DNA from 3 places in the Maricaulis sp. MIT060901 genome. Region 3 is predicted to be linked to each of the others. Evidence: predicted binding sites of a transcription regulator. Region 3 holds the regulator's gene; each other region holds the start of a gene.
What was found. The regulator LexA, encoded in region 3, represses DNA repair genes until DNA is damaged. The targets are predictions, from matches to a motif close to ATGTTCCNCTTGTGTTCC.
Positions count from the first base shown of each region.

Region 1: SIC17_RS13100 (VOC family protein) is a predicted target of LexA. The motif match lies at 6,771-6,788, and genes of this name have one in related genera.
Region 2: recA (recombinase RecA) is a predicted target of LexA. The motif match lies at 7,524-7,541, and genes of this name have one in related genera.

Region 1 is NZ_CP138920.1:2,670,440-2,681,122, reverse strand. Features, by position in the region: gene ilvC (ketol-acid reductoisomerase) at 1-302, opposite strand, end outside; gene miaA (tRNA (adenosine(37)-N6)-dimethylallyltransferase MiaA) at 375-1,289, opposite strand; gene SIC17_RS13130 (Do family serine endopeptidase) at 1,286-2,677, opposite strand; gene hflC (protease modulator HflC) at 2,843-3,718, opposite strand; gene hflK (FtsH protease activity modulator HflK) at 3,718-4,851, opposite strand; gene SIC17_RS13115 (dihydrofolate reductase) at 4,969-5,490, opposite strand; gene SIC17_RS13110 (hypothetical protein) at 5,493-5,762, opposite strand; gene SIC17_RS13105 (thymidylate synthase) at 5,766-6,623, opposite strand; gene SIC17_RS13100 (VOC family protein) at 6,817-7,191, shown strand; gene SIC17_RS13095 (DUF3667 domain-containing protein) at 7,257-8,366, shown strand; RNA gene ssrA (transfer-messenger RNA) at 8,382-8,773, shown strand; gene SIC17_RS13085 (hypothetical protein) at 9,030-9,326, shown strand; gene SIC17_RS13080 (SspB family protein) at 9,516-10,004, shown strand; gene SIC17_RS13075 (PaaI family thioesterase) at 10,004-10,498, shown strand; gene SIC17_RS13070 (MFS transporter) at 10,498-10,683, shown strand, end outside.
Region 2 is NZ_CP138920.1:2,757,816-2,768,498, forward strand. Features, by position in the region: gene SIC17_RS13550 (DUF885 domain-containing protein) at 1-594, opposite strand, end outside; gene SIC17_RS13555 (DUF885 domain-containing protein) at 677-2,575, opposite strand; gene fliQ (flagellar biosynthesis protein FliQ) at 2,686-2,949, shown strand; gene fliR (flagellar biosynthetic protein FliR) at 2,946-3,698, shown strand; gene flhB (flagellar biosynthesis protein FlhB) at 3,712-4,806, shown strand; gene SIC17_RS13575 (response regulator) at 4,845-7,376, shown strand; gene recA (recombinase RecA) at 7,611-8,687, shown strand; gene alaS (alanine--tRNA ligase) at 8,878-10,683, shown strand, end outside.
Region 3 is NZ_CP138920.1:697-11,379, reverse strand. Features, by position in the region: gene tpiA (triose-phosphate isomerase) at 37-762, opposite strand; gene SIC17_RS00045 (SurA N-terminal domain-containing protein) at 919-2,862, shown strand; partial or broken gene trpE (anthranilate synthase component I) at 2,859-4,360, shown strand; gene SIC17_RS00035 (divergent polysaccharide deacetylase family protein) at 4,349-5,374, opposite strand; gene SIC17_RS00030 (anthranilate synthase component II) at 5,472-6,062, shown strand; gene trpD (anthranilate phosphoribosyltransferase) at 6,306-7,331, shown strand; gene trpC (indole-3-glycerol phosphate synthase TrpC) at 7,337-8,131, shown strand; gene lexA (transcriptional repressor LexA) at 8,215-8,916, shown strand; gene SIC17_RS00010 (ComEC/Rec2 family competence protein) at 8,920-10,683, opposite strand, start outside.

The DNA.
Region 1 (10,683 bases), 580 kb from region 3:
GGTTTTCTGTTGGGCGCGATCTCGGTATCCCAGATCTGGCGATGCGCTTCGTCCGCAGCGAGCAAGGCCACGGCATCTGCCCAGCCAGCCGCCTCCGCCAGCGTCACAACCTCGAACCCGTCCGCCTCGGCCTTTGCCCTGGACGGCGAGCCTGGTCGCAGGGCGATGCGGATATTCCTGGCGCCACTATCGCGCAGGCACAGCGCATGCGAACGGCCGTGATTGCCATAGCCAACGAGAGCAAGCTTCAGATCGAAAATGGGCGACAGATCGATATCGTCGTTATACAGCGCGTCAGTCATTGCCAGGGGGGCTTTCGGGAGAGGAATCGGGGAGCTGATAGGACCCGTCTCTGGTGCCCATGTCCAGCGGGCCTAACCCAGCAGGGCCGCGAGTTGTTTGCGCGCGTCATCTTTATGCAACGCTGTCACCCGGTCCCAGCTGGCCTGTTGATTACGGAACCAGGTCATCTGTCGCTTGGCGTAACGGCGGCTTTCTCGCTTGGCGATCTCGATCGCCGCGGTCAGCTCCAACTCGCCCGCCAGATGCGCGATCAGTTGCGGAACACCCAGCGCCTTCATGGCCGGCAGGTCAGGCGTAAGTCCGCGGTCTTTGAATGCAGCCACTTCCTCCAAGGCACCCTGGTCCAGCATGAGGTCAAAGCGAAGATCGATACGATCATAAAGCGCCTGGCGGTTCGGCTCGATGACGATGCCGCGCCAGGCGCGCTCACCCAGGAGCGGCGTCGTCTCGGCATGATAGCTCGACAGAGCCCGGCCCGTTTCCCAGCCCACCTCCACCAAGCGTAACAGGCGTTGCCGGTCCGCCGGCTTGACCTTCGCGGCGGAGACCGGGTCCTGGCGTTCGGCCTCTGCGCGGACGGCGTCCAGACCGCCCTCTTCCAGCAAACGCGCGGCCTTCGCCCGGGTCCCGGGCGAGATCTCAGGCACGGGCGCCAGACCAATCGTCAAGGCATTGAAATACAGACCGGTTCCGCCCACCAGGATCGGTGTTTTTCCACGCGAGACAATGTCGTCAAACCGGGCCAGGGCCGCCTGGCTCCACTCGCCGACCGACCAGCGAAGACCGGGATCAACCGTGCCAAACAAGTGATGCGGCGCAGCGGCGCGCTCGTCCTCATCCGGGCAGGCCGTGATAATTGGCAACCCCTCATAGATCTGCATGGAGTCGGCATTGATAATCTCGCCGTCCAGCCGTCGAGCTGCCTCGATTGCCAGCGCTGTCTTCCCGGCCGCTGTCGGCCCGGCAATCAGCAGGATCGGTGTCACGAGCGGATCGACTGCATCACATACTGACCGCTGCGATTGAGCTGGAAGCGCAACGGTCCATCCGCTTCGTCCGTGATGGCACGGATATCGGCGATGGTCTCAACCGTGACGAATTCGACCTGCTCGATGACATCACCAGGGCGCACCTTGCCAGCCGCATCGGACGTCGGATCAACCTCGGTGACCAGCACACCCTCAGCATCGGGGTGCACACGATAGCGACGCCGGTTCTGCGGCGTGAGCGGTCCCAGCGTCATGCCAAAGACCTCGTTCTCGGCACCCGTGCGCGGAATGATGACGTCGACATTTGAGGTTTCCTCGAGCTCATCGCCCTCCTCGACCAATTCACCAATGGTGATAGTCCGGGTCATGCGACGATCGCGACGCACGATTTCCAGTTCGACCGTGGCACCGATCTCGGTTTCCGCGACCTGGCGGGTGAAGAATCGGTCATCGCGCACACGGCGACCGTCAAAGGTCAGCACCAGATCGCCCTGGCGCAGCCCGCCTTCTTCTGCCGGGCTGCCATCCTCGATATTGCCCAGGATCACGCCATAGGGTGTGTCCAGATCATAACTCTCGGCCAGGTCGGGGGTGACGGGCTGAACCCGCACACCCAGCCATCCGCGGCGGGTCTCGCCGAACTCGACCAGCTGGTCGACAACACGCGTGGCGATATTGGACGGGATGGACAGCGAGATGCCGACACTGGCACCGGTTGGCGACAGGATCATCGTGTTCACGCCCACCACATCACCGCTCATATTGAACAGCGGACCACCGGAGTTACCCGTATTGATTGCCACATCCGTCTGGATGTAGTCGTCATAACGACCGCCGGCATCACGACCCCGCGCCGAGACGACACCAGCCGTCAACGTACCGCCCAGACCAAACGGATTACCGATCGCGATGACCCAGTCACCCACCCGGGCCCCATCACTGTCACCAAAGGCGACAAACGGCATGGCCTCGTCGGTTTCCATGCGCAGCACAGCCAGGTCCGTGACCGGATCGGTGCCGATGACCTGGGCCGGGAAAACCCGTCCGTCCGGCAGGGAAACCTCGACCTCGTCTGCACCATCAATCACATGGTTATTGGTGACGACGATGCCTTCGGGGTCGATGATGAAGCCTGAGCCCAGCGAGTTGGCGATGCGCGGACCATCGCCAAAAATATCGTTGAAACGCTCGAGCGGAGACCCTTCCGGGAAATCCGGCAGGCGATCATCACTGTCCAGACGCTGCGCGGCGGCGATATTGACCACGGCCGGAGACAGGCGCTCGGCAAGGTCGGCGAACCCGTCCGGTGCAGGGTGAGCGGTGACGGCACCGGGCGTGGTCAGCATCAATACGACGGTCAGGACTGGGGCCAGAAAACGAAACATACAGTTCTGCTCACATCTCAGGTGATTACACGTTAACCCCTGAATACCCCCAAGCACGGCAGGCCCGCAACCGGCCTAACGGCATCGTCATGAATTCGTGTGGATTTCGAAACGAAAACAGCCCCGCCGATGGCGGGGCTGTGATCTGTTTTCAGAGCCGCTGGACTATTGTCCGGTCTGGCTGCCGAAGTATTCGAAGAACTCGCTGTCTGGCGGAATGACGATAGGTGTTCCGTTCTGGATGGCCAGTTCATACGCTTGCATGGAGCGGTAGAATTCAAAGAATTCCACGTCGCGACCATAGGCCGTTGCGTAGATCGCGTTCCGCTGGGCATCACCCTCACCGCGGATGCGTTCGCTTTCCGCGCGCGCCTCGGCCTGGATGATCGTCGCCTGGCGATCCGCGTCAGCACGGATCTCAGTCGCGTCCTGCTCACCTTCAGCGCGAATGCGGGCGGCTTCCTGTTCACGCTCCGAGCGCATGCGCTGGAAGACACGTTCAGCAATCTGTTGTGGAAGGTCAGCGCGCAGGATGCGGACATCGATGACTTCGATGCCGAGATCCTGTGTGGCGACCTGGGCCTCAACCTGTGTCTGGACCCGTTCCATCAGCGTCGCACGCTGACCGGAAATCACGTCCTGGGACGGGATGGAAGCAATAACGCCTCGCAGGCTGTCATCCATGATCGAACGCAGGCGCAGCTGGGCACCGCGCTCATCACGAACCGTCTGGTAGAAGCGCAGCGGGTCAACTATGCGGTAACGCAGAAAGGCATCCACAACAAGGCGCACCTGGTCGGAAGCCTGGATTTCCTCCGGCTGCATGTCGAACTCGACATTGCGGCGGTCAAACTTCAGCACGTCCATGATGAACGGCACTTTGAAGTGGAGCCCCGCTTCATCGCCGTTTTCATTGACGCTCTCGACTGGCTCACCAAGGCGCAGGATCAGGGCCTGCTCCCGCTCATTGACCGTGTAGATACTCTGGAGGCCGATGAATACGGTGACACCCAGAATTACAAGTCCAAGAGTTCTAAACATTAATTGCCTCCCGAACGACGGTTATTGCCAAGCTCGTTGAGCGGCAGGTACGGCAATGCGCCGGCCTCACCGTCCAGAACGAGCAGGTCGGAACGACCCAGGACGAGTTCCATCGTCTCCAGATACATGCGGCGACGGGTCACTTCCGGTGCCAGTGCATACTGGTCATAGATCGACACAAAACGATCGGCATCACCCTGCGCCTGGGCAATCACGGAGTCGCGATAGGCCTGGGCAGACTGGGTCAGCTGGGCGGCAACACCACGCGCTGCCGGAATGACCCGGTTCGCATGGGCGGTCGCTTCCAGACGCGCACGCTCGGCATCCTGCTCCGCGACATCGACGTCACGGAAGGCTGCGATAACACTTTCCGGCGGCTGGGCGGTCTGCAGGTTGATCTGCAGGACCTGGATACCCGCCTCGTACTCGTTCAGGGTCGCCTGAACCAGTTCGCGCGTTCGCTGGGACACCTCACCACGACCTTCCGTGATGATGAATTCCAATTCCGAGGTGCCGATGACTTCACGCATCGCGCTTTCGGAAACCGCTCGAACAGTGCTCTCCGGGTTACGGACATTGAAAAGGAAGTCGCGGACCCCGTCCGGATAGGACAGATCCACACGCCACTGAACGGCAAAGTCAATATCGACGATGTTTTCGTCGCGCGTCAGCATCTGACCTTCCTGGCCGGTGCCGATGGTCAGCGACTGGGTGGTCGTCACTTCCGGCAGCATCACGGTCTCGAGCGGAGACGGCAGCTTGAAGTGCAGACCCGGCTGGGTGGTCCGGCTGTATTCACCGAAACGCAGAACCACACCGTTCTCGTTCGGTCCAACCTGGTACCAGCCGCTGGACGCGAACCAGACACCGATCAGCACCAGCAGGATCAGGCTGAAGCTGAAAAAGCCCCCGCCCTTCTTGCCATCGCCGCCGGCACCACCGCCCTTGCCGCCAAACATGCGGCCGAGGCTGTTTTGCATCTGGCGGACGACCTCGTCGAGATCCGGCGGTTGGTCACCGCCACCGCCGCCACCCCCGTTGGGGCGCTGGCCCCAAGGGTTCTGTCCGTTGTTATTGCCGCCGCCGGATCCCCAAGGACCCTGGCCGCCGCCTTGATTGTCATTCCATGGCATGGAGTGGTTCAATCCTTCTGTCGTGTATCAGGATGTAAATGAACGCATGCGCGCTCAGGTTCAAGTCTGATACTGCGGGACGCGCGGAGGGAGAATCCCCCCACGTTGGAAACTTGTTCAGGCGCGTTCAAGCGCGCGGAAGACAAAGGCGTGATCATCCGCCTCGCTGGCAGGATAAACCTCCCGGCCGAGCTCGGACCAGTCTTTTTCTGCAAACTCAGGAAATGCCGCATCACCAGCGGGCGCGGCATCGACTTCTGTCAGGTAGAGACGGTCTGCCACGGTCATGGCGGCGGCATAGATCTGGGCGCCTCCGATCACGAAGACTTCATCGACCCGGTCAGTATTGGCCTGAATGAACGCCGCATCGAATGCATCGCCCATATCCCCCACGACCTGAGCGCCCTCGGCCGTGTATCCCGCCTGTCGCGTCACCACGATATTGAGCCGCCCGGGCAAGGGCTTGCGCGGCAGGCTTTCCCAGGTCTTGCGCCCCATGATGACGGGCTTGCCCTTGGTCACGGCTTTGAAAAGCCTGAGATCGGAACTCAGGCGCCAAGGCAGATCCCCGTCCGATCCGATGATATTATTGCGCCCGCGCGCCGCGATCAGGCTGATCCTGGGAATGATGGTGTTCATGTCTACTCGTCCTGGCTGGAAGCATATCCAAGAGCGGCGGCCGAGATGGCCTGTTCGATGGCGATCTCCGTTTGCAGACCGTCATAACGCTGTTGTCCGATCAGCGCGATGAGATTGGAGCGCGCCTCATCGACCGGCTTGTGACCTCGGCAGGACAATTCCGCCTTCACGGTCGCGCGACGGAAGACAAGCTGGAAAAGACCAAGCCCGCCCGACTGGATCGTCGCGGAAACACCGGACTTCGCGATCACCGTCGGCGCGCTGGTCGGCATGGTTCAGACCGCGACCGGGGCGGAAATGCGCGGATACGGATCATAGCCCTCCAGCGCGATGTCCTCGTACTCGAAGGAGAAGAGGTCTTTTGCATCCGGATTGAGTTTCAGCTGCGGCAGCGCTCGCGGCGTACGCGAAAGCTGTTCGCTCACCTGTTCCATGTGATTGGAATAGATGTGCGCATCACCGAAGGTGTGGATGTATTCACCCGGCTCCAGTCCGCAAACCTGCGCCACCATGGCCGTCAACAAGGCGTAGGACGCGATATTGAACGGCACGCCGAGGAACATGTCCGCCGAGCGCTGATAGAGCTGGCAGGAGAGTTTCCCGTTGGCGATATTGAACTGGTAGAGCGTGTGACAGGGCGGCAGCGCCATGTTCGGCACATCGACCGGATTCCAGCCGGACACGATCAGCCGGCGCGAGGACGGGTTTTCCCGAATCTGCTTGATGATGTTGGAGAGCTGGTCGATCTCGGTGCCGTCCGGGCCTTCCCAGCGGCGCCATTGTTTGCCGTAGACAGGACCCAGATCGCCGTTTTCATCGGCCCACTCATCCCAGATGCTGACGCCGCGCTCCTGCAGCCATTTCACATTGGTTTCCCCACGCAGGAACCAGAGGAGTTCAATGGCGATGGATTTGAAATGGACCTTCTTGGTGGTCAGCAGTGGAAAGCCTTCCGACAGGTCACAGCGCAACTGGCGACCGAAAACGGCACGCGTGCCCACGCCAGTACGGTCATTTTGCTCGGCACCGTTTTCCAGGATGTCGCGCAGCAGATCCAGATAGGCATACTCGGCCTTGGAACCAACTGATTGGGTCGCCTTGCCCGCTCCATCCAGTGTCACTGCTTCAGCCATCACATACCTCGCTGTTCTAACCGGGAAGACTAGACCGCGATTCGATCCGGCGGAATGGTGCCCGACAGGCATCTCCACAGGAAATACATAGCGGGCATGCCCAGATTTTGCTTGCCTGGCCGGTGCGATCCTGTAGCTTTCGCGCACAGAACATTACCAGAACATTCCAAATTTCATCAACAGGGAGAAGATGATGATCGGATACGTGACCCTCGGCACCAATGACATGGCCACGGCCGCTGCATTTTATGACAAGCTGTGTGCAGAGTTTGGTGTCGGCCGCATGATGGAAGACGAGAACTTCATCGCCTGGGCCAATCCGGGCCAGGGAGCCGGTATCGGCCTGACCAAGCCCTTTGATGGCAATGCCGCCTCGGTGGGCAATGGTGTGATGGTCGCCTTCCAGGCCAAGGATTCCGAACAGGTCGACAAGGTTTACAAACTGGCGGTCGAGGAACTGGGCGCCAAATGCGAAGGCCCCGCCGGTCCGCGCGGCGATGGAAGCTTCTATGCGGGCTATTTCCGAGACCCTGATGGTCACAAGCTGAACGTTTTCTGCATGGGCTAAGCCCTGCCTCACCTTGACCACCCCGATCTTGCGGGCTCTTTTGCCCGTGAGACTCGGGGGATCAGGTGGACAAAACAGACACTTCCAAGGGCGGCCGCTCGACAGACACCAACTCGTCGCAAACCGGTGATGCGACTTGCGCCAATTGTGGCGCGACTCTGGTCGGTCCGTTCTGCCAGGACTGCGGTCAGTCCGCCGAGGACATTCGGCGCCCGGCCTGGACCCTTTTGACCGATCTGATCGGTAGTATTTTTGTCTGGGAAGGCAAATTCTTTTCCACCCTGCGACGCCTCTACTCCCAGCCTGGCCGGGTAGCGCGCGACTATGTCGACGGCCGACGCCAGAGCCATACCGCCCCCATCCGCATCTACCTGATCATCAGCCTGCTGTTTTTCCTGCTCATGTCCGCCGCCGGCGTGCGGGTCATCGGGGTCAGTATTTCTCCCTCCGCAGAGACCGTACGCGCGCAATCGGCCGAGACCATTGCTGCGCGAACCGCCGCAATCGATGCGGCTATGGCGAGGCGTAGCGTGTCCCGTTCCCCCGACGACACGCCGTCCAACTTCTTTGAAACATCCACCTGTGGTGTCATGCCGGGTCCTGATGAAATCCGCCCGAGCGGTGACCTTGTCTATTCACGCGATACCGAGCTCCAGATCGAACTCTTCCAGTTTGGCGCCGCGCCGGAGGGGCGCGCTTTGCCCGATACAGCGGATTGCCGGACCGAGTTCGAAATCGGTGGCGACCCGATGAGCCTGGGCCCTCCCTCGCGTTTTGCCGTGCAGTTTCCCGCCCGCTTCGAACAGGGCGTCACTGCCGCCGCAGCGCAGTCCCTGATCCTGATGGTTGTCGCCTTCGCCATCCTCAATCTGGTGGTTCACCCGCGACGCCGCATGATCGAACACGTGGTCTTTTCACTCTACTGGCACGCCACCTATCTGCCGCTCATCGCCCTGCTGGTGCTCGGTGCACGTGTGAACCAGGGCTGGACTCCCGGCATAATCGCACTGGCCATACTCGGCTTTGCGAGCGTCCTCAGCTACCAGGCCCTGAACGATCGGGGGTTTTACCGGTCCAGCTGGATCGGCGCGGTCCTGCGCAGCGTGTTTCTGCAACTCTGCTACAATCTGTGCATCGGCTTGCTGGCGATTGCGCTCATCGTCACCGGCTATTGAGACGACCTGCCAGCCTCCCTTCAAATCGCCACTATCCGTCGCTATATTAATCAGCGCCGGTTCGCCGGCTATGGCGATAAACGCGCTCGTAATAACCGGACTGGACCCGGGGGCAGTACCCGGCGGCTCCACCAATCATCCCTGCGCAAGTTGGGAATCTGACCTGAACTGCCATTGGCAAGCGAAGGTCTCTGTGGGGGCCGAAACAGGATCGACAGACGGGTAAAGGGGATTGCTTTCGCTCGGGTGAGGCCCGTTACAGGCTCGATTTTATAGTTGCTAATGACAACTACGCTGAAGAGGTAGCTCTCGCTGCATAAGCAGCGCGGGACATCTCGCTAAAACTCCTATTCCCTTTAGCCGGAATAGGCGGGGCTCGGAGGCGCCTGGCAACAGAAGCCTCCACTTTCCCCTGCACTTCCTGACACTTCCTTATAATTTATCATTCATCAACCCATTCGTTTCATCATGGAACCAGTTGATTCGGGGAAGTGTGAACATGCCTGATGGGTCGAATATTGACTGGCTGGATGTTTCCACGCTCTCAATCTCCACGCGGGCGCCGCAGGCCCCCATGAATGGCTCAGCACGATTGAGAAAGTCTCCGAGCGGAACCACACTGGCAGACCGGTCCGATACCTTTTTGACCTTTCAGCAACCGGAATGACTGTTTCGGAGAATGACGCTACCGATCTGGCTGGATTCTTTCTGGACCTCATCCCGTCGAAAACCGCCATCGCCCTCGTGAGTGACAATGTCGAGCATCCGGGACCTGGCGAGCTGGCTTTCCGCAATGTGCTGCGAAAAGGCGGGTTCGAGGTCTGCGTTTTCAGTGAACTCGCCACGGCTCAGGTCTGGCTGTCGTTGTTTGTCTCGAGTTGTGACCGCAAGGAGCTGACCTGTGGGCCAGATTGCGAATTTGCGCTTGAGCGCACCTGTCCAGCCAATGATCTGAGCTGAACATCGCGCAACAAGGATCACGCGCATAACGCCTGTGACCTCGCTCGAAATGGGAAAATCACCCGCCTGAAGCGATCAGCGCGACAGATCTTCCCGTATTAAAAGATAGATTGCAGTTGAGAGGCCAGATTTCGTTGACGAGCCACAAGTCTCCGCTACGCTGCTCCCATGAGATCCGGGGGTAAGCCAATGGCGAAAGATCTTATGCGTTATGACGTCATGGCGCAGGAAGCATTGCGTGGTGTTGTAAAACAAGCACTGCACAAGGCGGCAGGTCCGGGGGGACTGCCGGGACAACATCATTTCTACATCACTTTCCGCACGCGTGGCCGCGGCGTGGATATTGATGATTCTCTGATGGAAAAATATCCGGAAGAGATGACGATCGTGCTGGAACACCAGTTCTGGGATCTGGATATTTCCGACGCGGGTTTCGAGGTCACTCTCAAATTCTCCGGCGTTCCGAAATATCTCAAGGTTCCCTTCTCGGCTGTCTCGCGTTTCCACGATCCGAGCGTCGGTTTCCACCTGCAGTTCGAACACGAGGTGGAAGACGAAAATGTCGCCGTCGCGTTGCCCGAAACCGTAGCCTCCGACAATGAGGACGAGGTCAAGGCGACCGGTTCAGACGATGATGGCGCCCAGGTGGTCAGCCTCGACAGTTTCCGCAAAAAATAATGCGTATGCAAAAGCCGGTGCCCGCCGACCTGGCCGCCGGCAAAGAGATTGTGCCGCTGGCGGATGATGAAATCCTGCAGCGGTTGAACTCCATTGGAGAGCACGAACACGCAGCCGGCCTGCTGGGGTTTCACCCGCGCGATTTCAGTGTGGATGAGCAATGGCTTGAGGCAAATTTCAACCCCGACCCGCGCTGCGCCAATCTGCGCGGCGGGGTCCAGGGCGGCATGATCTGCGCCATGCTCGACGAGGTGATGTCACTGTCCGTCGTCGTGGCCGAACGCTTTACGATTGGCGTTCCCACACTGGAATTGAAGACAAGCTTCATGGCGCCCCTGCCACTGGGGAGCTGCAAGGCCCGCGGGCAGGCGCTGCGGATCGGCCGCAATGTGGCGTTCATGGAGGGCATTGTCTGGACAGCTGAAGGCGAGATCGCAGCGCGCGCCAGCGCCACCTGCCAGGTCCGTCGCTCCTCCCGTATTCGCAAGACCTGATGGCGAACCCGGCCGATACCGATTCCGGGAAATGGCTGTCCATAACCTTGATCGTGCTCGCCCAGATCCTGGCATTGTCGGTGTGGTTTTCCGGGACGGCTGCCCTGCCCGCCATCCTCGAGGTTTACACCCTAGGCGCTGGCAAACAGGCGGCCCTGACGAGTTCTGTCCAGGCAGGTTTTGTA
Region 2 (10,683 bases), 490 kb from region 3:
CGCGATCTGCTGGTCCATATAGGCGCCCATATTGCGCAGACGGCCGATATAGGCCTCCGCATCTTCCGTCGTATCCACACGGTGATTGTTGATCAGGAAAGTCGGCGCATTCATGTGCGGACCGGAACGCGGTGTGAAGGTATAGCCGTGATCCCACCACTGGCGACCGGCTTCGGCGCGGGCATTGTTGTACTCGGCCAGGCGCCAGGAAATCTGGGCGGAACGGTCCAGCGCATCAAAGTCGAAATTGTCCAGCATGTACTGATGCTGTTCACGACCCTGTTCGTACTGGCGCAGCTGTTCTTCCGGGGACGGGTCATCCCACTGGTCGTAATTGGTCTTCATGCCCAGGAAGGTCTGGTACATGGGCGATTCAGCAACACCCTGGTCGAAAACCTCCTGGAACCAGGCGTTAAGGCGATCACTCTCGGTTTCGACAGCCTCGTTGGCAGCCGTTTGGGTCTCGGCCTCGGCAGCGGTTTCTGCCGGTGCATTCGTGGCGGCGTTCTGGTCGTCAGCGGCCTCCGGCTGGCTGCAGGCGGCCAGCAAGGCGGCGACGGAGGCGCCGAGTGTCAGGTGTTTGAGATAGCTCATCTGGTTCCCCTCAGTGAAGCTTGGTGTATCGCAGAACGTGGAGCCCGGCGCCTGCGATGGCAAGACGCCGGGCTGGTCTACGTTATTGCGCTGCCAACTTGGCGGCGATGTAGGCGTCGACATTTTCCTCGAGCAGGGTCAACGGCACGGAGCCGTTGGACAGAACCACATCGTGGAACTCGCCCCAGTCGAAATCATCGCCCAGCGCGTCCATGGTGCGCTGGCGCAGATCGATGATCGTGTTCATGCCGATCTTGTAGGAGACAGCCTGACCCGGCCACACCATGTAGCGGCGCACTTCCGGCGTGATGTCGCCCAGCGGCATCGGCGTGGTTTCCATCATGAAGTCGATCGCACGCTGTTCGTCCCACTGATAGTGGTGAATGCCGGTGTCAACGACGAGGCGGGCCGCGCGGAAGACCTCATAGGAGAGGCGACCGAAATCCTGGTAGGGGTCGGTGAAGAAGCCCATGTCCTTGCCCAGGCGCTCAGAGTACAGCGCCCAGCCTTCGCCGTATGCGGAATACCAGGTCGTGCGCTGGAACATCGGCGCGCCTTCCAGTTCCTGGGCCAGGCTCAGCTGGAAATGGTGACCCGGAGCACCTTCGTGATAAGCGAGGCTCTCCATCTGGTAGACGGGCTGCGCGTCCATGTGCTGCAGATTGACGTAGTAGCGGCCAGGACGGGTGCCATCGAGCGAACCGGTTTCATAGAAGGCGCCGGTCGCGGTTGCGATGCGGTATTGCTCCACCGCACGAACTTCCAGCGGAGCCGTGGGCAGGCGGCCGAAATATGCCGAAGCGGCTTCCATCATCTGGTCGATCATGGCCGTGGCCTCGTCCAGATAGCGCTGGCGCCCCTCATCCGTGGACGGGTAGTAGAACTCCTCGCTCTCACGCAGATGGTCGAAGAAATCGCGCAGCGAGCCCTCGAACCCGACCTGTTCCTGGATGGCGCGCATTTCCGCGTGGATGCGCTCAATCTCGCTCATGCCGATCTGGTGGATGTCTTCCGCCGTCATGTCGGTGCGGGTCGTGTAGTTCTGCAGCTGGCTTCTGTAGAAGGCCTCACCCTCGGGCAGGGACCAGGCGCCTTCCGCACGATCACCCACAAGCGCCGCGTGACGATCCATCATCGCCAGGAAGTTCTCGTAAGCCGGGCCGACGCTGGTGGTCAGCGCCTCGATGGCGCGGTCGACCAGGGCCTGCTTGTCGTCGTCGGAGATTTCCAGCGGTTCGATCTTGCGCCGGAAGTCCGCAAGCAGCGGGCTGTCTTCGTCGCTGTCATCGAAGGGGGCACCTGTAACGAACCCGCGCGCCGTCTCGATGATGACCGGGAAGGCGAAAGATGGCGGCAGCACGCCCTGTTCTGCGCGCGCGTCGGCCTGGGCAGCCAGTGCATTCAGGCGCTCTCCCATGCCGGTGAGGCGGCTGATATAGGCCTCGGCATGTTCTGCCGTGTGTACTGCGTGAAAGCCGATCATGAAGCTCGGCATATCGGAGTGCGGGCCGAAGAACTGGGTGAAGATATAACCGTGATCCCAGAACTCGGACTGTTGCTGGTTGTTGGCGGCGATGAACTCGGCAAAACGCCAGGAAACCTGCGCCTGTTCGGTCAGTGCCTCGTAGTCGAATTCCTCGTTCATGCGACGAATGCGGTCAGCCTCGCGCTGCAGGCCGGCGCGGTAGTTTTCCTCGGAGACATCATCCCACTGGCCATAGGCCTCCATGTCGTCGGTCATGCCCAGATAGGTCTGGCCCAGCGGCGAGCGCGCGATTTCGTCCTCGAAGGCGTCCTGGAAGAAAGCGTAGAGGCGATCGGTCTCGGTCTGCTCCTCGGACGCGGATTGCGTCGTGCTTTCAGCATTTTCCGCAGAGTTATCAGCCGGTGCCGGGACCTGTCCCGCATCGTCGCTGGCCGGTGTGCAGGCAGTGGCGAGAGTGATGGCGCTGACGCCAACAAGAAGGTCGCGAACACGCATGTCAGGGGTTCCCCGTATTTACCAGAATTGACTCTTTCTTAACGGGGTTAGAGGAATCGTAAAGATAATTAACTTTAATCGATTCTCTCGCTGCAGAAGGCGCGCACACGGTGACCGGACCTGAAGTCCTCGACTATGCCCGAGAGGCAATCTGGCTGATGCTGGCCATGTCGGCACCGATCATGATCACCGGCCTGGCGGTTGGCATTACCATCGCCTTGTTCCAGGCCCTGACCCAGATCCAGGAAATGACCCTGGTCTTTGTTCCCAAGATCATTGCCATCTTTATCGCGCTGCTGATCTTCCTGCCGCTCATGGGGGCGCTGCTCGGCGGGTTCATGATCACCATCACCGACCGGATCGCCAATCCATGACCGCTGTCCTGCCCGAGCTCGTGTTCGCCGCAGGTCTTGTTTTCGCCCGTCTCGGTGCGATCCTCATGCTCATGCCCGGTTTTGGAGAGCCGTCCATTCCGGTGCCGATCCGCCTGGCCTTTGCCCTGCTGGTCTGCCTGGTGATGGGGCCGATTGTGGCGCCCATGCTGCCGGCCATGCCGACCCAGCCCCTGCCGCTGGCAGGGCTGGTGATGACCGAAGTGCTGATCGGCCTGATGATTGGCGCGATGGCCCGAATCTTCATGGCGACAGCGGCTATTGCCGGCCAGATCATCGGCATGCAGAGCGGCCTCGCCATGGCCCAGAGTTTCGACCCGTCCCAGGGCACTCAGGGTGCCATCATGGCGACTTTCCTCAACCTGGTTTTCATTGCGCTCCTGTTCACGACAGGGCTGCATCACCTCCTGTTGATGGCGGCGCATAATTCCTACGAGCTGTTCCCTCCCGGAGACATGCCGTCGATGACCGATGCCGGGCAATGGGCGCTGGGCGCGTTTGTCGACACTTTCCGCATCGCGGTCCAGCTGGCCGCGCCGCTGATCGTCTATGGGCTGATCTTCTACCTGGCGCTGGGTGTGCTCTCGCGACTGATGCCGCAATTGCAGATTTTTTTCATCGCCATGCCCGCCAACATCATGGTCGGGCTTTTCATCTTCACGATCGCGCTGGGCGCGATGAGCGCCGTCTGGCTGGAGCGCATGCAGCGTTTCGCCATCGAGCTGAACTAGCGGAGACCGGTTCATGGCCGAAGGCGAAGACGACAGTCAGAAGACAGAAGAACCGACACAGCGGCGGCTGGATGACGCGCGCAAGAAAGGTGATGTCGCCAAATCCCAGGAAATACCTGGCTGGTTCATCCTGGCATCCGGCCTGGCCCTGATCGGCTTTCTGCTTCCGGCGATGATGCAGAACATGGCCGGGACGATGCAGGCTTATTTCGCCAGGGCCCACGAATTTTCACTGAACCCGCAAGCGATCATGACGATGATGCAGCAGACCGCCCAGGAAGTTGTGATAGCGGTCGCGTTTCCGGTCCTCTTGCTCGTTATCGCAGGGTTTGCGGGGCATTACGTACAGCAAGGACTGCTGTTCACGACTGAAAAGATCCAGCCCAAACTGTCCAAGATCAATCCATTCGAAGGCGCGAAACGGGTGTTCGGCGCTGAAGCCTGGATGAATTTCTTCAAGGGCCTGGGCAAGATGGTGCTGGTTGCCGGCGCTGCTTTTATCGTCATATACCCCAAGCGGGAAATACTGGCCGGCATGCCGTTGATGGATGTGACTGCAATTCTCGCAGTCGTGCAGCAATCGGCCATTGAGCTGATGATCGCGGCGCTGATCGTCTACGCGGCGGTGGCGGCACTGGACTATGTTTACCAGCGTCAGACTTTCATCAAGCGCAACCGCATGTCTCGCCGTGAGATCAAGGACGAACTGAAGCAGTCCGAAGGTGATCCGATGGTGCGCGCCAAGCTGCGCCAGCTTCGCCAGGAACGCGCCCAGAAGCGCATGATGGCCGCCGTTCCGGATTCCACCGTCGTCATTACCAACCCGACCCACTACGCCATCGCGCTGCATTACGAGCAGGGCGAGACGCCCGCTCCGATCTGTGTCGCCAAGGGTGTCGATGAGGTGGCCCTGCGCATTCGCGAGCTGGCCAAGGATAATGACGTGCCCATTGTTGAAGATCCGCCGCTGGCGCGCGCGCTTTATGCGACCGCCGAGCTGGATGAAGAAATCCCCGTCGATCACTTCAAGGCTGTTGCCCGCGTGATCGGCTATGTCCTGTCCCTGTCCCAATCCCCGGGACGCGCACAATACCGTCCGAGCGAGTAAGCTCTCACATCCGCACTTGATTCGCGCTGGAGCCGCCCATGGCCGAAATGCCTGTTTCGAACTCTGAGAACCCGAAATCCTTCTGGGAAAAGCCCTTTGGTCGCGTGACCTTTTGGGTGCTGGGCTTTATCGTGGTGCTCGCCGCACTGGCTGCAGTTTTCGCGCCGGTTGAAGCCGGTCGGCAGGGCTTCATCTATCTCTCGGGGCTGGCGGCGGCGAGTTTTCTGGTGCTCTACACCATCGCCGCTGGCGAGACCGCCGGTCGTGGCATCCGCAATACCGTTATCCGCAATCGAGTCCCGTCCATCGCCGAGCTGGGATATGGCGCCATGGACAGTTTTCCGGAGCCGGTTTTGATCACGGACCGCCGCGGTGCTGTGCGCTGGGGCAATGACGCCTATCGCGAGCTGGCCAAGACGGCGGGATCCCTTGGGCAGAGTTTCGGTCTGCCGACGATTGACCGCCTGTGGGCGGGCGCCGGTGGCGGCGATGGCTCGGTTTATCGTCTGGCGCGCGCTGCTGCGCGTGGTGAGGGCGCTTGTGAACTCCTGCCGCCGCTGCCCGTCGGCGACACGGAAACTCTCAACGTCCGTCTGGAAGCGCGCCCGCTGGCTGACGGGCTCGTGCTTTGGCGTCTGCAGCCTGTCGAGCAGGCTGGTGGTGGTTCGGCAACGTCTGCTGCGGACTGGTCCCAGAACGCTCCCGTTGCGCTGTTTTCCCTGCGTGCCAATGGCGAGATCGCGATGGGCAATGCGACTTTCCGTGACTGGCTGGGCCTGCAGCCCGGCGAGAATTTTCCGCGACTGGCGGAGATCCTGGCCGGGGACGGTGCGCGCGCGCTGATGCAGACCCGTGGCGGCGAGGGCGTGTCCCGTATCGACGCCCGGCTGAAGGCACGCGACGGCATTGAAAGCCCGGTCGCGATCGCGGTTGAGTGGGCCGCTGGTGATCCACCCATGGGCCGCGCTGTCATGTATGGTCTTTCTGCTACCGGAGCGCCTCCCGGTGTCGCCCAGGCGATGGGAGAGGGGCGTGCTGCCGGTCATACGCTGGACGAGATGTTTGCCAGTGCGCCCTTTGGCGTGGTGCGTCTGGACGGCGCGGACCCGGAAACGGCCATCATCGAGGATGTGAATCCGGCCCTGGTCCAGCTGACAGGCGGACGGGCCGTCCCCGGCGTCAACTTCTGTGAGATGTTCGACTGGGATGACGGGCGCTCGGCAACCGATGCTTTCTCCTCTGCCATGGCGGGCAGTGGCGATCCGGCAGAAGCCAAGCTGGCGGGCGAGAAACCGGCCTATGTTCACCTGGCTTTCGCCCCCGCGAGAGGTGGCAAGCGTGTCGCCTATGTCATCGACGTGACCAGCTGGAAGGATATGGAACGCCAGTTCTCCCAGGCCAACAAGATGCAGGCCGTTGGCCAGCTGGCCGGAGGTGTCGCCCATGATTTCAACAACCTGCTGACAGCGGTCCGCCTGAACACCGATGAGTTGCTCAACCGCCACCCGGTGGGCGACCCGGATTATGGAGAGCTGCAGGCGATCAATTCCACCGTGGCCCGGGCAGCTGGGCTTGTGAAGAAACTGCTGGCCTTTTCGCGCAAGCAGACTTTCCGCACCGAGACGCTGGATGTGGGTGACATGCTTTCTGACGTCTCTGTTCTCCTGCGCCAGATCGTAGAGGAAACCGTCAAGCTCGACATTGTTCACGGCCGTGAGGTGCCGCTCATCAAGGCTGACAAGGGCCAGCTGGAAACCGCCATCATCAACCTGGCCGCCAATGCGCGCGATGCCATGCGTGACCAGGGCGGTGGCGAGTTGATCATCCGGACCCGATCGCTGGATGCCGAGGATGTGCGACAGCAGGGTGCCCCGAACCCGCGCGAGGGAGACTGGGTCGCGATCGAGGTGGAGGATCAGGGCCACGGAATGGACAAGGAAACGCTCGGCAAGATTTTCGAGCCGTTCTTCACCACCAAGGAAGCCGGCAAGGGTACAGGCCTCGGCCTGGCAACGGTCTATGGCATCGTCAAACAGTCCGGCGGTTTTCTCTTTGCCGACAGTGAAGTGAGCAAGGGTACGACCTTCACCATCTATCTGCCGGGCTATCAGCCGACCGAAGAGGAAGAGGTCGAGCTGGCTGAGGTCGAGGTTGCCAAGACTGTTGAACCGACCCCCGCAGACCTGTCCGGCAAGGGACGCATCCTCCTGGTCGAGGATGAGGACGCTGTGCGTAATATTGCCGCCAAGACCCTGGCCAAGCGGGGCTATGACGTCACCGAGGCCGAGGATGGCGAGGAAGCCTACGAGATCCTCGAGGACGAGGAGGAGCCGTTTGACCTGCTCATCTCCGACGTTGTCATGCCGGGGCTGGATGGTCCTGGGCTACTGGAGAAGGCCCGCGACATGCTGACGAATACACGTATCGTCTTCATCTCCGGCTATGCTGCGGAGCAGTTTTCCAAGACCCTCTCCGAGGAGCAGGACATCTCTTTCCTGCCAAAACCCTTCACGCTTACCCAGCTGGCGGAAAAGGTGAAGGAAGAGCTCAGCGCCCGCGAACAGGCCTGACGAACTGCAGACGCGAATCTTCGGGGTGGCCGTTTTTGTCACCCCGTTTCCCTAGGTTTTGAATCACCAATCGACGTGACCGGGAGCGGGGCGAGCGAGCGGAGCAGATGCTTACAGTCAGTTTTTGTTCCGTTTTGTTAACCATAAATGTTCTCCTTGTGTTCCGGGAACGAAATTGGTACATCAAACGTGGTTGCCCGCTGATCGGCGGCATGAAATATAGGGAAAACGGTTATGAGCAGGGGCGCGATTCGACTCGTGAAGAACGAAGAGATGGATAAACAAAAAGCCATTGAGGCAGCGCTGAGTCAGATCGACAAGGCATTCGGCAAGGGCTCGGTCATGAAACTGGGCCAGAAGCCGGCGATGGATATCGAGGAAATCTCGACCGGTTCCCTCGGTCTGGACATTGCCCTGGGCATTGGCGGTCTTCCCAAGGGCCGGATCATCGAGATCTACGGTCCGGAAAGCTCGGGCAAGACGACGCTGGCCCTGCATACGGTTGCCGAGGCGCAGAAAAAGGGCGGTGTTGCTGCCTTTGTCGATGCCGAGCATGCGCTGGACCCGGTCTATGCTGCCAAGCTGGGTGTGGATGTCGGCGAGCTCCTCGTCTCGCAGCCAGACGCCGGTGAACAGGCGCTGGAAATCGCTGATACTCTGGTGCGCTCCGGTGCCGTGGACATTCTGGTGATCGACTCCGTTGCGGCCCTGACCCCGCGGGCCGAGCTGGAAGGCGAGATGGGTGACAGCCTGCCAGGTCTGCAAGCGCGTCTGATGAGCCAGGCGCTGCGCAAGCTGACCGCGTCTATCTCCAAGTCCAATTGCCTGGTCATCTTCATCAACCAGATCCGCATGAAGATCGGTGTGATGTTCGGTTCCCCGGAAACCACGACCGGCGGTAATGCGCTGAAATTCTATTCTTCCGTCCGTCTCGACATTCGTCGTATCGGCGCGATCAAGAATCGCGACGAGGTCATCGGTAACCAGACCCGCGTGAAAGTCGTCAAAAACAAGGTGGCGCCACCCTTCCGCGAGGTCGAGTTCGACATTCTCTATGGTGAGGGCATTTCCAAAATGGGCGAGCTCATCGATCTTGGCGTCAAGGGCGATGTGATCGAAAAGTCCGGCTCCTGGTATTCCTACAATTCCGAGCGTATCGGTCAGGGGCGCGAGAATGCGCGTAAATTCCTGCTCGAGCATGAGGATATCGCCGCTGAAATCGAACATCGCGTGCGTGCCAATGCCGGCTTGCTGGCAGATGAGATGCTCACCGGTCCCGACGCCGAGGATGAGGAGGCTGTGGCGGGCTAGTCACGCCACCGAGCAGAACGACGTCAGACCGACGGGATTGAACGTTCAGGCTGACGGCATGCATTGCCCCGCAAGGCGGGTTTTGATTAAACGGGTGTTTGGCGGGGCCAAATACCCGTTTTCTGTTTAAGTCTTCCCGATATCGGGCGCGTCCGCTCCGATGTCTCCGCACCAGATTGATGGACCTGACATGGCAAGCCTGCGCGATATCCGTGCCACCTTCCTCGACTATTTCGGCAAGAATGAACACGAAGTGGTCGCGTCCAGCCCGCTCGTCCCGCAGGACGATCCGACGCTGTTGTTTGTCAATGCGGGCATGGTGCAATTCAAGAATGTCTTCACCGGTAAGGAAACGCGAGACATTCCTCGCGCAGTGACCTCACAGAAATGCGTCCGCGCCGGTGGCAAGCACAATGATCTCGACAATGTCGGATATACTGCGCGTCACCACACCTTTTTCGAGATGCTCGGCAATTTTTCCTTTGGCGATTATTTCAAGGAACGCGCGATCCATCATGCCTGGGAAATGGTGACTGGTGAATTTGCGCTGCCCAAAGACAAGTTGCTCGTCACCGTCTATTCGGAAGACGATGAAGCCCGCCAGCTGTGGAAGAAGATCGCAGGTCTCAGCGATGACCGCATTATCGGCATCTCCACCTCCGACAATTTCTGGTCCATGGGCGATACTGGCCCGTGTGGTCCGTGCTCCGAGATCTTTTTTGACCACGGCGATAGCATCTGGGGCGGCCCTCCCGGTTCGCCGGATGAAGATGGAGACCGGTTCATCGAGATCTGGAACCTCGTCTTCATGCAATACGAGCAACGCTCCAAGGAGGAGCGAATCGATCTGCCCAAACCGTCGATCGATACCGGCATGGGCCTCGAGCGCATTGCAGCCATCCTGCAGGGCAAACACAATAACTACGACATCGATCTTTTCGCCAATCTGATCCGAGCCGGCGAGGATGTGCTGGGGGTTAAGGCCGAGGGCGATGCGCTGGGTAGTCACCGCGTGATTGCCGATCACTTGCGTTCGACCTGTTTCCTCATGGCGGACGGTGTCACCCCGTCCAATGAGGGACGCGGTTATGTCCTGCGCCGCATCATGCGCCGCGCCATGCGCCACGCCCACCTGCTCGGCGCGACTGAGCCGGTGATGTGGAAACTCGTTCCGGCGCTGGAGGCCGAGATGGGCGACGCCTATCCGGAGCTCGGCCGCGCCCGTGCCTTGCTTGAGGACACGTTGAAGGTCGAAGAGGCAAATTTCCAGCGCACCCTCGGACGGGGGCTGGGCCTGCTGGACGAAGCGACGGCGAAACTCGGAGAAGGCGACAGCCTGCCGGGCGAGACGGCCTTCAAGCTCTATGACACTTACGGCTTCCCGCTCGATCTGACCCAGGATGCCCTGCGTCCGCGCGGTATCGATGTGGATGTCGATGGCTTTGATGCCGAGATGAGCAAGCAGAAGGAACGTTCCAAGGGCGGTTCACTCTCCAGCGTGGTCGCACCGGACGAGGTCTGGTTTGCCGTGCGCGAGAAACTCCAGCCGACCGAGTTCCTCGGTTATGCCGGCACGACAGGCGAGGGCAAGCTCAACGCCATCGTCTCCGAGGGCGCTGAAGCCAAGGCCATCGGTGAGAGCCAGACGGGCGAGTTGATCTTTGACCGCACGCCGTTTTACGGCGAGAGCGGCGGCCAGGCCGGTGATACGGGGCTCATCACGTTTGAAAACGGCGCCATTTTCCGGGTCGAAGACACCCAGAAGCGTGCGGGTGACTTGCATGCCCATGTCGGGGTGATGGAGAAGGGCGAAGTCACGCTCGGTGACACGGCGCAGTACGCGGTCGACGCCGGCAAGCGTACGGAGACCAAGTCCAACCACTCTGCAACTCACCTCCTGCACGCAGCGCTGCGTGATGTGCTGGGCGCGCATGTGACCCAGAAGGGGTCCTATGTTGGTCCGGACCGTTTGCGTTTCGATTTCTCGCACAACGGC
Region 3 (10,683 bases):
ATGGATTCAATTGGTTTCAATCGCCTTACCAGCCCTTCAACACCTTGTATTTTTTATGATGCCAGCAAAGTCCACCGGATTCAGACTGGCCCCGCCGACGAGCGCACCGTCAACGTTGTCGAGCCCGAGTATCTCTTCGGCATTCTGGGGCTTCACCGATCCGCCATACAGGATGCGAGCACTGACGCCCGCCGGAAGCGCCGCCTTCAGAGCGCCGTGCATGGCGACAATGTCTGCTGACGAGGCCGTGCGGCCAGTTCCGATGGCCCAGACAGGCTCGTAGGCAATCTCGCACCTGTCCCCGGCATTTTCCGGAAGGGACGCCAGCAATTGCTCGGTAACGACGGTTTCGGCGTTGCCCTGCTCCCTCTGTTCCAATGTCTCGCCCACGCAGATTATCGATGTCAGCCCACCCGCGAGTACAGCTTCGGCTTTCGCCTTAACCTCGGCGCTGGTTTCCCCATGATCAGCCCGGCGCTCGGAATGTCCGAGAATCACGAAGCGCGCTCCGGCGTCCGCCAGCATGGCAACGGAAAGATCTCCGGTATGGGCGCCACTTGCACTGACGTGACAATCCTGGGCACCGATTGCGATCCCGCTGCCGTCGGCGGCTCGGGAACAGCGCTCGATCAGAGTTGCCGGAGGACAGATCAACAGCTCGGCTGGACTGTCGCCGACAGCATTCACGAGATCGTCAAAGAAGCTGAGTTGGCTACTGAGCCCGTTCATCTTCCAATTGCCAGCGATGAGTTGCCGCGCCATGTCTCCCCCAAGTTGTCGCGATGCCGATATGTTATCGAACCAGCATTACGGCGGGAGCCCATGTGAGGCAATGCTTCAACCACAGCCCAGAGCGCTTGTATCCCAATGGGTGTGTCGCTACGTTCCCGCTCTCACTATTCTTAAGGCCTGTGTACAATGCTGACCCTGCTACGAGCTTTCGCCAAATCACCCTGGGCGATTGTTATCATTGGACTTCTCGTTCTCGCCTTCGCCCTGACCGGCGTCGGAGGCGTCTTTACGGGAACCGGAACCGCGATTGCCGTCGTTGGCAATCAGCAAGTCAGTGTCAGCCAGTTCTCGCGCGCTTTCGAAAGCGAGATCCGCAATATCCAGCAGCAGGATCCGACCTTCACGCGCGAGCAGGCCCTCGCTGAAGAACGGGAAAACCAGGTTCTCAATCGTCTAATCGTGCTTGCCGCCTTTTCTGCCAAGGCTGAAGAACTTGGCCTGTCTGTCTCTGACCAGGCCTTGCTGGAAGCCGCTTCGCAGTTTGACATTTTCCAGGACCCTGCAACGGGCGAATACAGTTTTGCAGCCGGTCGCGAGTATCTGCGGCAGCTCGGCTACACACCACGTCAGTTCGAGGAAGAGCTGGCGGATGATGTGCTCAGAGCCCAATTCACCTCGACGCTGGCTGGCGGAATTTCCGTTCCCGCTGAATTTGCCAGTAACCGCTATCGAGTGACCGAGGAGCGTCGGTCCATGCGGGGATTGTTCATTGATGCTTCCACCGCAGACGCGATCGAGCCGCCCACCGATGAAGAGCTTCAGGCATTCATCGATGAAAACCGGCAAGCGACTGATCAGCTGGGCCTGCCTGTCTTCACCGGCACGGAACTACGCGGGATCACGCTCGTTCGTTTCCAGCTCGATGACTTCACTGCCAACGAGACCGTCGACGAAGAACCGCTGCGCGAGTTTTATGATTATCAGCTCGAGACGGGACAAATCGGCACGCCGGCAACACGCGGTTTCCTCCAGCTCGTCGTCAACGACACTGAAACGGCCAGCCAGGTCGTGGATCGTCTCACCGCCGGCGAAGTCGCTTTGGACATCGCCAACGATCTCGGCCTGCCGGCACCGTTTGAACAGACTGAGTCGCTTGCCTACCAGGTGCCAGATCAGGCGCTGGCTGACGCCGTCTTCGCTGCCGCCGTAGGTGAAACGATCGTCGTGGAAGGCGCCTTTGCCACCTACGCCGTACAGGTCACCAGCGGTACGGATGCGGTGACACCGTCCTTCCAGGAGCAATTGCCCGAACTGCGCCAGGCTGCTGCGCGCGAACAGGCACTCGACGTCATGTACAACACAATGGGCTTGTTCCAGGACGCTCTCGATTCCGGCGCCACCCTGGAGGAAGCCGCTGCGGCCTCGGGGAGCCCGCTGGAAATGTTCGCCCCTATGGATCGCGTCGCACGTGGTGCGGATCGTGAATTCAACTTCCCGCGCTACGCCGCTCTTTCGGCTGACATCCTGCCGTCCGCCTTCGATCAGTTCGAAGGGCTTGCGACCGATATGCAGCAGTTCAATGACACCGATTTCTTCATTGTTCGCGTCGACAGCATCGTCGAAAGTCGTGATCTGGAACTCTCCGAGGTTCGCGAAGAAGCGGAAATACTGTGGCGCCAGTCCCAGATCGGCATTCAGCTACAGGCGCGCGCCGAGGAGGCCCTCGCCCAGCTCGAGGCTGGCGAGGACATGGATATCGTCGCGCTGACCTCTGGAGGCCGGGTCGAGACCGCTACACTGAAACGTGACGAAAGCGCAGGCGAATTCGCCGGGACAGTCATTCGGGAAGCTTTCTTCGCCGAACCCGGTCAACCGGTCATCGCATCGGGAACAGGTGATGGCCTTCGGGTCATCCTCGTTGTCGACGACATTGTACACGTGGATCCGGCCGCAGCGGCACTCGGGGAGATGGGGCTGCTCAGCACGACCATTCTTGGCGAGATGCAGGAGGACATGTTGATCATGACCCAGGCAGCGCTGCTTGCAGAATATGGTCAGGACGAAGAAGGTGGCATCGACGCCCGTCTGGTTGACCAGGCACTGGGCCGCGATTCCAACGCCAACCGGTGACGCCGGCCCGAGCGCCGGTCGTAATCCCGGATTTTCGTACCGTCGAAGCTGCCTGCCAGCGCGGTGAAACCATTGTCGTAACGGCACGCCGTGCAGACGATCTACTGACACCTGTCGGGGCCTATCTGAAGCTCGCCGGCTCCTCCCCGCATACCTTCCTGCTGGAATCGGTGGAAGGCGGTGCGTGGCGCGGACGTTATTCAGCGATAGGGCTCGATCCGGATCTCATCTGGCGTTGCCGCGACGGCCAAGCCGCAGTCTGCACGGGCGAAAATCTGGTGGACAAGACATTTGAGCCGCTGGACGACCACCCCATGCAGGCCCTGCGCGATGTCATCGAAAGCGCGCGTTGCACCCTGCCTGACGGTTCAGCTCCGATCGGCGCCGGCCTTTTCGGCTATCTCGGTTACGACATGGTGCGCTACATGGAGCGCCTTCCGGAACAGGCTGCGGCGGAACCGCTGGATCTGCCAGAATCGGTCCTGATGCGTCCTCGCACGATCGTTGTCTTTGATTCCCTGAAACAGGAGATCCAGGTCTTTTGCCCGATCCGCACCGACGGGTTTACACCGCGTGAAGCCTATGATGCCGCATGCGAACGTATTGATGCCGTTTTTCGGACGCTGGCGGGCAAGATGCCCGAGATCGAACGCGCGCAAGGCGAGCTGGGCGAGATACGCTCGAACCAGTCACCGGCAACCTATATGGCTGCTGTCGACAAGGCGCGGGACTACATCCGGGCCGGCGATGCCTTCCAGGTCGTTCCCAGCCAGCGTTTCAGCGCCGATTACCCTGCAGACTCGTTCTGGGTTTACCGATCATTGCGCCGCCTGAACCCTCGCCTTTCCTCTTCTTCTTCCGCATGGACGGGTTCGAGATTGTCGGCTCAAGCCCGGAAATTCTGGTGCGACTGCGCGACGGTGTCGCGACGATCCGCCCGATCGCCGGCACCCGCCCGCGTGGCAAGTCTCCGGCCGAGGACGACGCTTTGGAGGCAGATCTGCTCGCGGATCCGAAGGAGCGCTCCGAACACCTCATGTTGCTCGATCTCGGTCGCAATGACGTCGGACGGATTTCCAAACCCGGCAGCGTCCGCATCACCGCGCGCGAGATCGTCGAGCGCTACAGCCACGTCATGCATATCGTTTCCAATGTCGAAGGTGACCTCGCGGACGATCAGGATGCGGTATCAGCACTTTTCGCCGGTTTCCCGGCTGGCACGGTTTCCGGTGCTCCCAAGGTTCGCGCCATGGAGCTTATTGACGAGCTGGAACCTCACCGACGCGGCGTATATGCCGGCGCGGTAGGCTATTTCGGTGCTGATGGCTCGATGGATACCTGTATCGCCCTGCGCACAGCGGTGTTCAAGGATGGCCAGATGAATGTTCAAGCAGGGGCCGGCGTTGTTCTGGATTCCGACCCAGCATCGGAACACGAGGAATGCTGCAACAAGGCCGCCGCACTTTTCCGGGCTGCTGAAGACTCACTAGCGGATTGAGGCTTCCACGATTTGCTGGGATGGCGTCTCCAGCGAACGAGCGAGCTCTGTCAGCGTGACGAATTCAAAGCCACGTGCTTCTGCCTCGGCGATCCAGCTCTCCAGCGCTTCCAGGGTTTCGTCATGCGGATGACCGATCGCTATCGCCCAACCACGCAGTGAGGCCAGCGCCTCAACCTCGGCCAGCCGGGCATTGATCGCCGCCGCCTCGATGGTGTGATCAAGGAAAATATCTCGTTCCAGCGCTGTCAGACCAAGTCCGCGCGCTACCGCAGCGCCACGACTTTCTGCAGTCGTCATGGAGTCCAGGAACAGGCCCGCCTCCTGAGAAAGAGCTTCAAGAACCGGCCGCAGAGCACTGGTATCCTGCGTCAATCGACTGCCCATGTGATTGTTCATACCGATCGCGCCAGGCACGCGGGCAAAGGCCCAGCGCACACGCAGGCGCAGCTCGTCCTCACTCTGGCCTACCCGCAAGGCATGCGGCCCAGGATCTGCCAGTCCAAGTGGTTCCATCGGCATGTGCAGCAAAAGATCGTGCCCTGCTTCACGGACCTGCCGTGAAACATCACGGGACGCATCGGCATAGGGCAGCACCGCCATGGAGATCGGAACACCGAGCTCCGAAGTCCGCCGTGCAGCGTCACGATCCAACCCGACATCATCAATCACCAGAGCAATCCGTGGCGGCGTGTTTGCAGTGGGCACTGGGTAACTGGCAGGCTGCGCCTCGAGCATTTCATCAATCTCGGGCACAACGACCTGTGAGCTTGCAACCTCCTCCGGCGCAGCAAGCGCGACCAGGTCCGTCTCAGCCGGATCAGCAATCTCACTTACATACAGGCTCGGCGGATCGTAGCTCAGGGAAAACTCCGGCAGGTCCGCCGGGTCGGCCTTGCTGGCAAACGAGAAGACGATCGCACCCACACCATAGGCCGCAGCAGCCACAACACTGGCAAAAGCCGGCGTTGCAGATTGCAGAACTCGGAAGCGATTTGGATGGCGTCGTCTCATGCTGCTAGTGCGAAGGGAGTCGGTAAATCATCCGTTAAGCAGTAGCAGGGATTGGCCCTGACAACCGAAGCGCCTAGTTTGGCCGCGGAGGCCCGCAATGCTCTTGATGATCGACAATTATGACAGCTTCACCTTCAACCTGGTGCATTATTTCCAGGAGCTCGGAGCTGATATTGCTGTGCATCGCAACGATGCGTTGAGCGTCAATGAAGCGCTGGCTCTCGGCCCGTCAGCCATCGTGCTCTCACCGGGTCCGTGTGATCCTGACCGTGCCGGCATCTGTCTCGACCTGATTGCCCAATCGCCAGACGACATGCCGATCCTGGGCGTCTGCCTGGGTCATCAGTCCATCGGTCAGATCTTCGGGGGCAAGGTTGTTTCCGCCAAGGAAATCATGCACGGGAAAACCAGTCCGGTCACCCATGCCGGCACCGGTGTTTTCAAAGACTTGCCCTCACCTTTTGAGGCAACACGTTACCATAGCCTGGCCATCGAACCGAACAGCCTGCCCGCTGAACTCAAGGCCAATGCCTGGACCGCCGATGGCGAGATCATGGGCGTACATCATGTCGAGCGACCGGTTCACGGGGTGCAATTCCACCCGGAGTCCATCGCGTCGGAACACGGCCATCAATTGCTGCGTAACTTCCTGAAATTAGCTGGCACGCCACTGAAAACAGCTGCGTGAGACACATCGCGGGCGATTGAATTTCTGCCACAGCCAGCTAGATTTGCCGGGTTCGCGAAGTTCAACCTGAGCCAGCCGGTATGCCGATCCTGAACCGACATGTCCTGAATGCCTTCACTGCCGATCCGGCGGTGGCGTCAGTCATGCCGTCATCGCGCGTTCGATGCCGTGTGCTGGATCGGCGATGGCGCAGCTTGCCCTGCTAGCCCACCCTTCTCCAGACAAACTGAACAAGAGAGAGCGATGACTGAGCTCGCTATCTGCCTGCAGGCCATGAGCCGCGGGCAACGACCGGACACGAAACAGATTGAAGCCGCCTTCAACCTCCTGATGGAAGGTGATGCGCCCGATGCCGCGATTGGTGGCTTCCTGATGGGGCTTGCCGCACTTGGAGAAAGTCCGGCAGACATCGCAGCGGGCGCTCGCGTGATGCGTGGCCGCATGACCCGGATCAACGCGCCTGACGGGGCCATCGACACCTGCGGAACCGGTGGTGATGGCAAGGGTGCCTACAATATTTCCACCGCTGCCGCGATTGTCGCTGCTGGCGCCGGCGCCAACGTCGCCAAACACGGCAATCGCGCTGCCAGTTCGAAATCGGGGTCTTCGGATGTTCTCGCGGCATTGGGCGTACGCCTGGACGTGGGCCCGCAAACGGTCGAGGAAAGCCTCGAAAAGGCCGGTGCTGGTTTCCTTTTCGCGCCAGCCCACCACAGCGCCGTTCGCCACGTGGCCAGCGCCCGCAAGAGCCTGGGTGTGCGCACCGTCTTCAACCTCCTAGGTCCGCTTTCCAATCCGGCGGGGGTCAAACGGCAATTGCTGGGTGTCTTCGACGAGCGCTGGCTTGAGCCCATGGCCGAAGCCCTGCGTGACCTGGGCTGCGAACGTGCCTGGGTAATGATCGGTGATGACGGCATGGATGAAATCACGACAACGACCACGACCCAGGTCGCTGAGCTGAAGAATGGCGAGATCACGCGCTTTGTCGTCGATCCGGCAGAATACGGCATCGCCAAGGCCAGCGAGGCAGACCTCCAGGGCGGCGATCCGGAGTTTAACGCAAAGGCGATCCGGGCCTTGCTCGATGGTGAGCTCGGCGCTTTTCACGACATCGTCGTCCTCAACGCCGGGGCCGCGCTCGTAATCGCTGACCTGGCCAACGATCTAGCCGACGGCATCACCAAGGCCAGGGCCGCTATCGTTGACGGACGTGCCCGTAAAACGCTCGAGCAGATGATCGCAATCACCTCGCAGGGGGTCGACGCATGAACCAGATGCCTGACGCACTTGCGCGCATCACCGCTTACAAGTTGAACCATATCCAGGCCTGCAAGGCGCAGCGTTCCTATGAGGACATCGCCGCGCTCGCTGCCGATCAGCCGCCGGTGCGCGGCTTCTTCGATGCACTTCGACGCGATGCGCGCGAACGCGGCCTGGCCCTTATCGCCGAGGTCAAGAAGGCCAGCCCCTCCAAGGGTCTTATCCGCGAGGACTTCAATCCTCCGGTACTGGCCAAGGCCTATGAAGACGGTGGAGCCACCTGCCTTTCCGTGCTGACTGATACGCCAAGCTTCCAGGGTGATGACAGCTTCCTGGCCGCGGCACGCGATGCCACCGGGCTTCCCGCGCTGCGCAAGGACTTTCTCTATGACCGCTACCAGGTCGCGGAAGCCCGAGCGCTCGGCGCTGACGCAATCCTGGTCATCATGGCGGCCGTTGATGATGCCTGTGCCCGCGAGCTCATGGATGAAGCCGACAAGTGGTCACTCGACGCGCTTGTGGAAGTCCATGACGAGGCGGAGCTGGACCGAGCGCTCGCCCTAGAGGCACCGCTGATCGGCGTCAACAATCGTGACCTGCGGACATTCGAAACCTCGCTCAGCACTTTCGAGCGTTTGTCCACACTCGTGCCGGACGACCAGTTCATGGTAGCCGAAAGCGGGATATTCACGGCTGATGATGCTGCGCGGCTGAAGCTTTCAGGCGCCGGAGCCTTGCTGGTCGGCGAGAGCCTGATGCGTCAGACTGATGTCGAACAGGCAACGAAAACGCTGATGGCGGCCTATTAGCCCCTGTTGACGACAAAATAGAACACATGTAGAACACCCATCAAGTTGCCGCTTTGTTCCGGCGAATTGGAGGGAGTCGAGCTGTGCTGACCCGCAAGCAACATGAACTGCTTTTGTTCATCCATGAGCGCATCAAGGAAACCGGTGTCTCACCCTCCTTTGACGAGATGAAAGGTGCACTCAGCCTGGCCTCGAAATCCGGCGTTCACCGCCTGATCACGGCACTGGAAGAACGCGGTTTCATCCGCCGTCTTGCCCACCGCGCCCGCGCACTGGAGGTCCTCAAGCTTCCCGAAAGCGCCGCCGCTGAAAACACCGAGGAAAAATCAGCCGATCTTGGTCCCAATGTGGTGCGCGCTGATTTCACAGGCCAGGGTGCAGCCCCCTCCGATGATCGCGGCACGATCGAGGTTCCCATGCTGGGGCGTATTGCTGCCGGTGTTCCCATTTCTGCCATCCAGCACGAAACCGATCGCCTGCCCGTCGCGGCTGACATGCTGGGCAATGGCGAGCATTTCGCGCTCGAAGTGAACGGCGATTCCATGATCGAGGCCGGTATTCTCGATGGTGACACGGTCCTCATCCGTCGCTGCGATGTGGCCGATACAGGCGACATCGTTGTCGCGCTGGTCGATGACGAGGAAGCCACGCTGAAGAAGCTGCGCAAGAAAGGCGGGTCTGTCGCGCTTGAAGCGGCCAATCCGGAATACGAGACCCGTATCTTCCCGCCACACCGGGTGAAGGTTCAGGGCAAGCTCGTCGGCCTGCTGCGTAGCTATCACTAGATTTCAGGTCTGCCAGGGCCAGCTGGTTTCCGCCGCATCCACATAGCGGATACGGGCGACACCGCTGTTGTTGAGCCAGACCAGGGCATTGCCGCGTTCGGCGAGTTCAGACAGTGCAATGACCGGACGCCCGCATCGGCGCCCAATCCAACGCGGTGTGTCCGCGGAAAGCACGACCAGGTCGGCGCGCTCGCAATCCTCCTGCAAGGCCTCAATCCGACTGGGCACTGCAATGCGCAGATAGTCGGTTTCAAGCAGGCAACCCAGATCATCACAGGCCGCCCTCTCCCCGGTTTGCCCCGCCATGGCAGACCGCTCCAGGAAGACCTGGCGCCCGAACCGGCCACGACGCAACGTGTTGGCGGTCCATCCCTCGCCCGACCGAGCTACCACAACCCCATCGGCGCTGATGAAGACATCCGGTTGCGGCCAGAGCGCCCAGAGTCCGACCAGCGTCGCAGCCACGCCGCCCGCGACAAGACGGGCCAGCAGCCCGCGCCCCAGGATCAACAACGCTGCGAGAGCGATATAAAGCGCCAGCCACCACCCCGGAACAGCCGGCACGGCACGCGCCGCTGTAGGCAAGGCCTCGATCCATCGTGAGATACTGAGAATGGTGTTAAGTCCCAGCTCCATCAGAGCAAAGGCCGGAGCGTCCAGTCCCACAGGCATCAGCAACAGCCCCAGAACGCCCGCCGGCATGACCAGGAATGAAAACACCGGCATCGCAAGCAAATTGCCCAGGAGCCCGTAACTGGCCAGGCGATGGAAGTGGAAAGCACCGATAACTGCCGTAGCGGTTCCGGCCACAAAACTTGTAAGCGTCAGTTCCCAGAAAGGGCGCAGGAAACCGGGCAATCGCCGTTCCATGACATCCTCTCTGGAACGTCGCCATTCGTGAACGGCAATAAGGGCCCCCACCGCGCTGAAAGACATCTGGAAGCCGGGTGAGATCACACTTTCAGGCTGGATCAGCACGACAGCTCCTAACGCGAGCGCAAAGGATTGCAGGGAAAACGCTCGTCGCCCCGCGATCATCGCTCCCAGTGCCACCACGGTGACGACAAAAGCCCGCTGTGTCGGAATTCCGGCACCGGAAATCAGCAGGTAGGCGACCGAAACCACCAGAGCAACAATCGCGGCGAGTCGCGCCACATCCTGTCTGCGTGCGAGCCGATTAATAGCGGAAAGCCCGAGACGAACCGCAAAGAAGGTTCCGCCGGCCATCAATGCCATGTGTAAACCGGATATCGCCAGAATATGGCCAAGCCCTGCCACGCGAAGGCTCTCTGCGGTCTCAGGGTCGATACCGGACCGATCTCCGACCAGCAGCGCCGCGGCAATCCCGGAGGCAGGTCCGTCTATGCGCGCTCGAATGGCTTCGGCCATGTCAAATCGCCATCGGGCCAGTAAACGTGGCGGACCCCGCCGGTCTTCGTCTTCCAGACGCTCAGGCAGAGACAACGCCCAACCCGAAGCGCGTATTCGTTGGAACCAGGCGTAATAACGCCCGTCATATCCACCTGGGACCACCGCGCCCCGCGGCGGTTCAAGCATGGCGGACAGGGACAGCCTGTCTCCCGGGCGGGCCTCGCCCGGACGAGCCAGCACACGCACGCGGTGCCAGCGATCCGCCTCCTCGATCCTGATGATAAGACGGGAGCGACCAGATCCGCTGCGCTCGATCCGCTCCAACCAACCGGTGATCTCGTTGCGCCCGGACAACTGATGCCCGGGCAGAACGCTTTCAATCGAGGACAGGCGCAT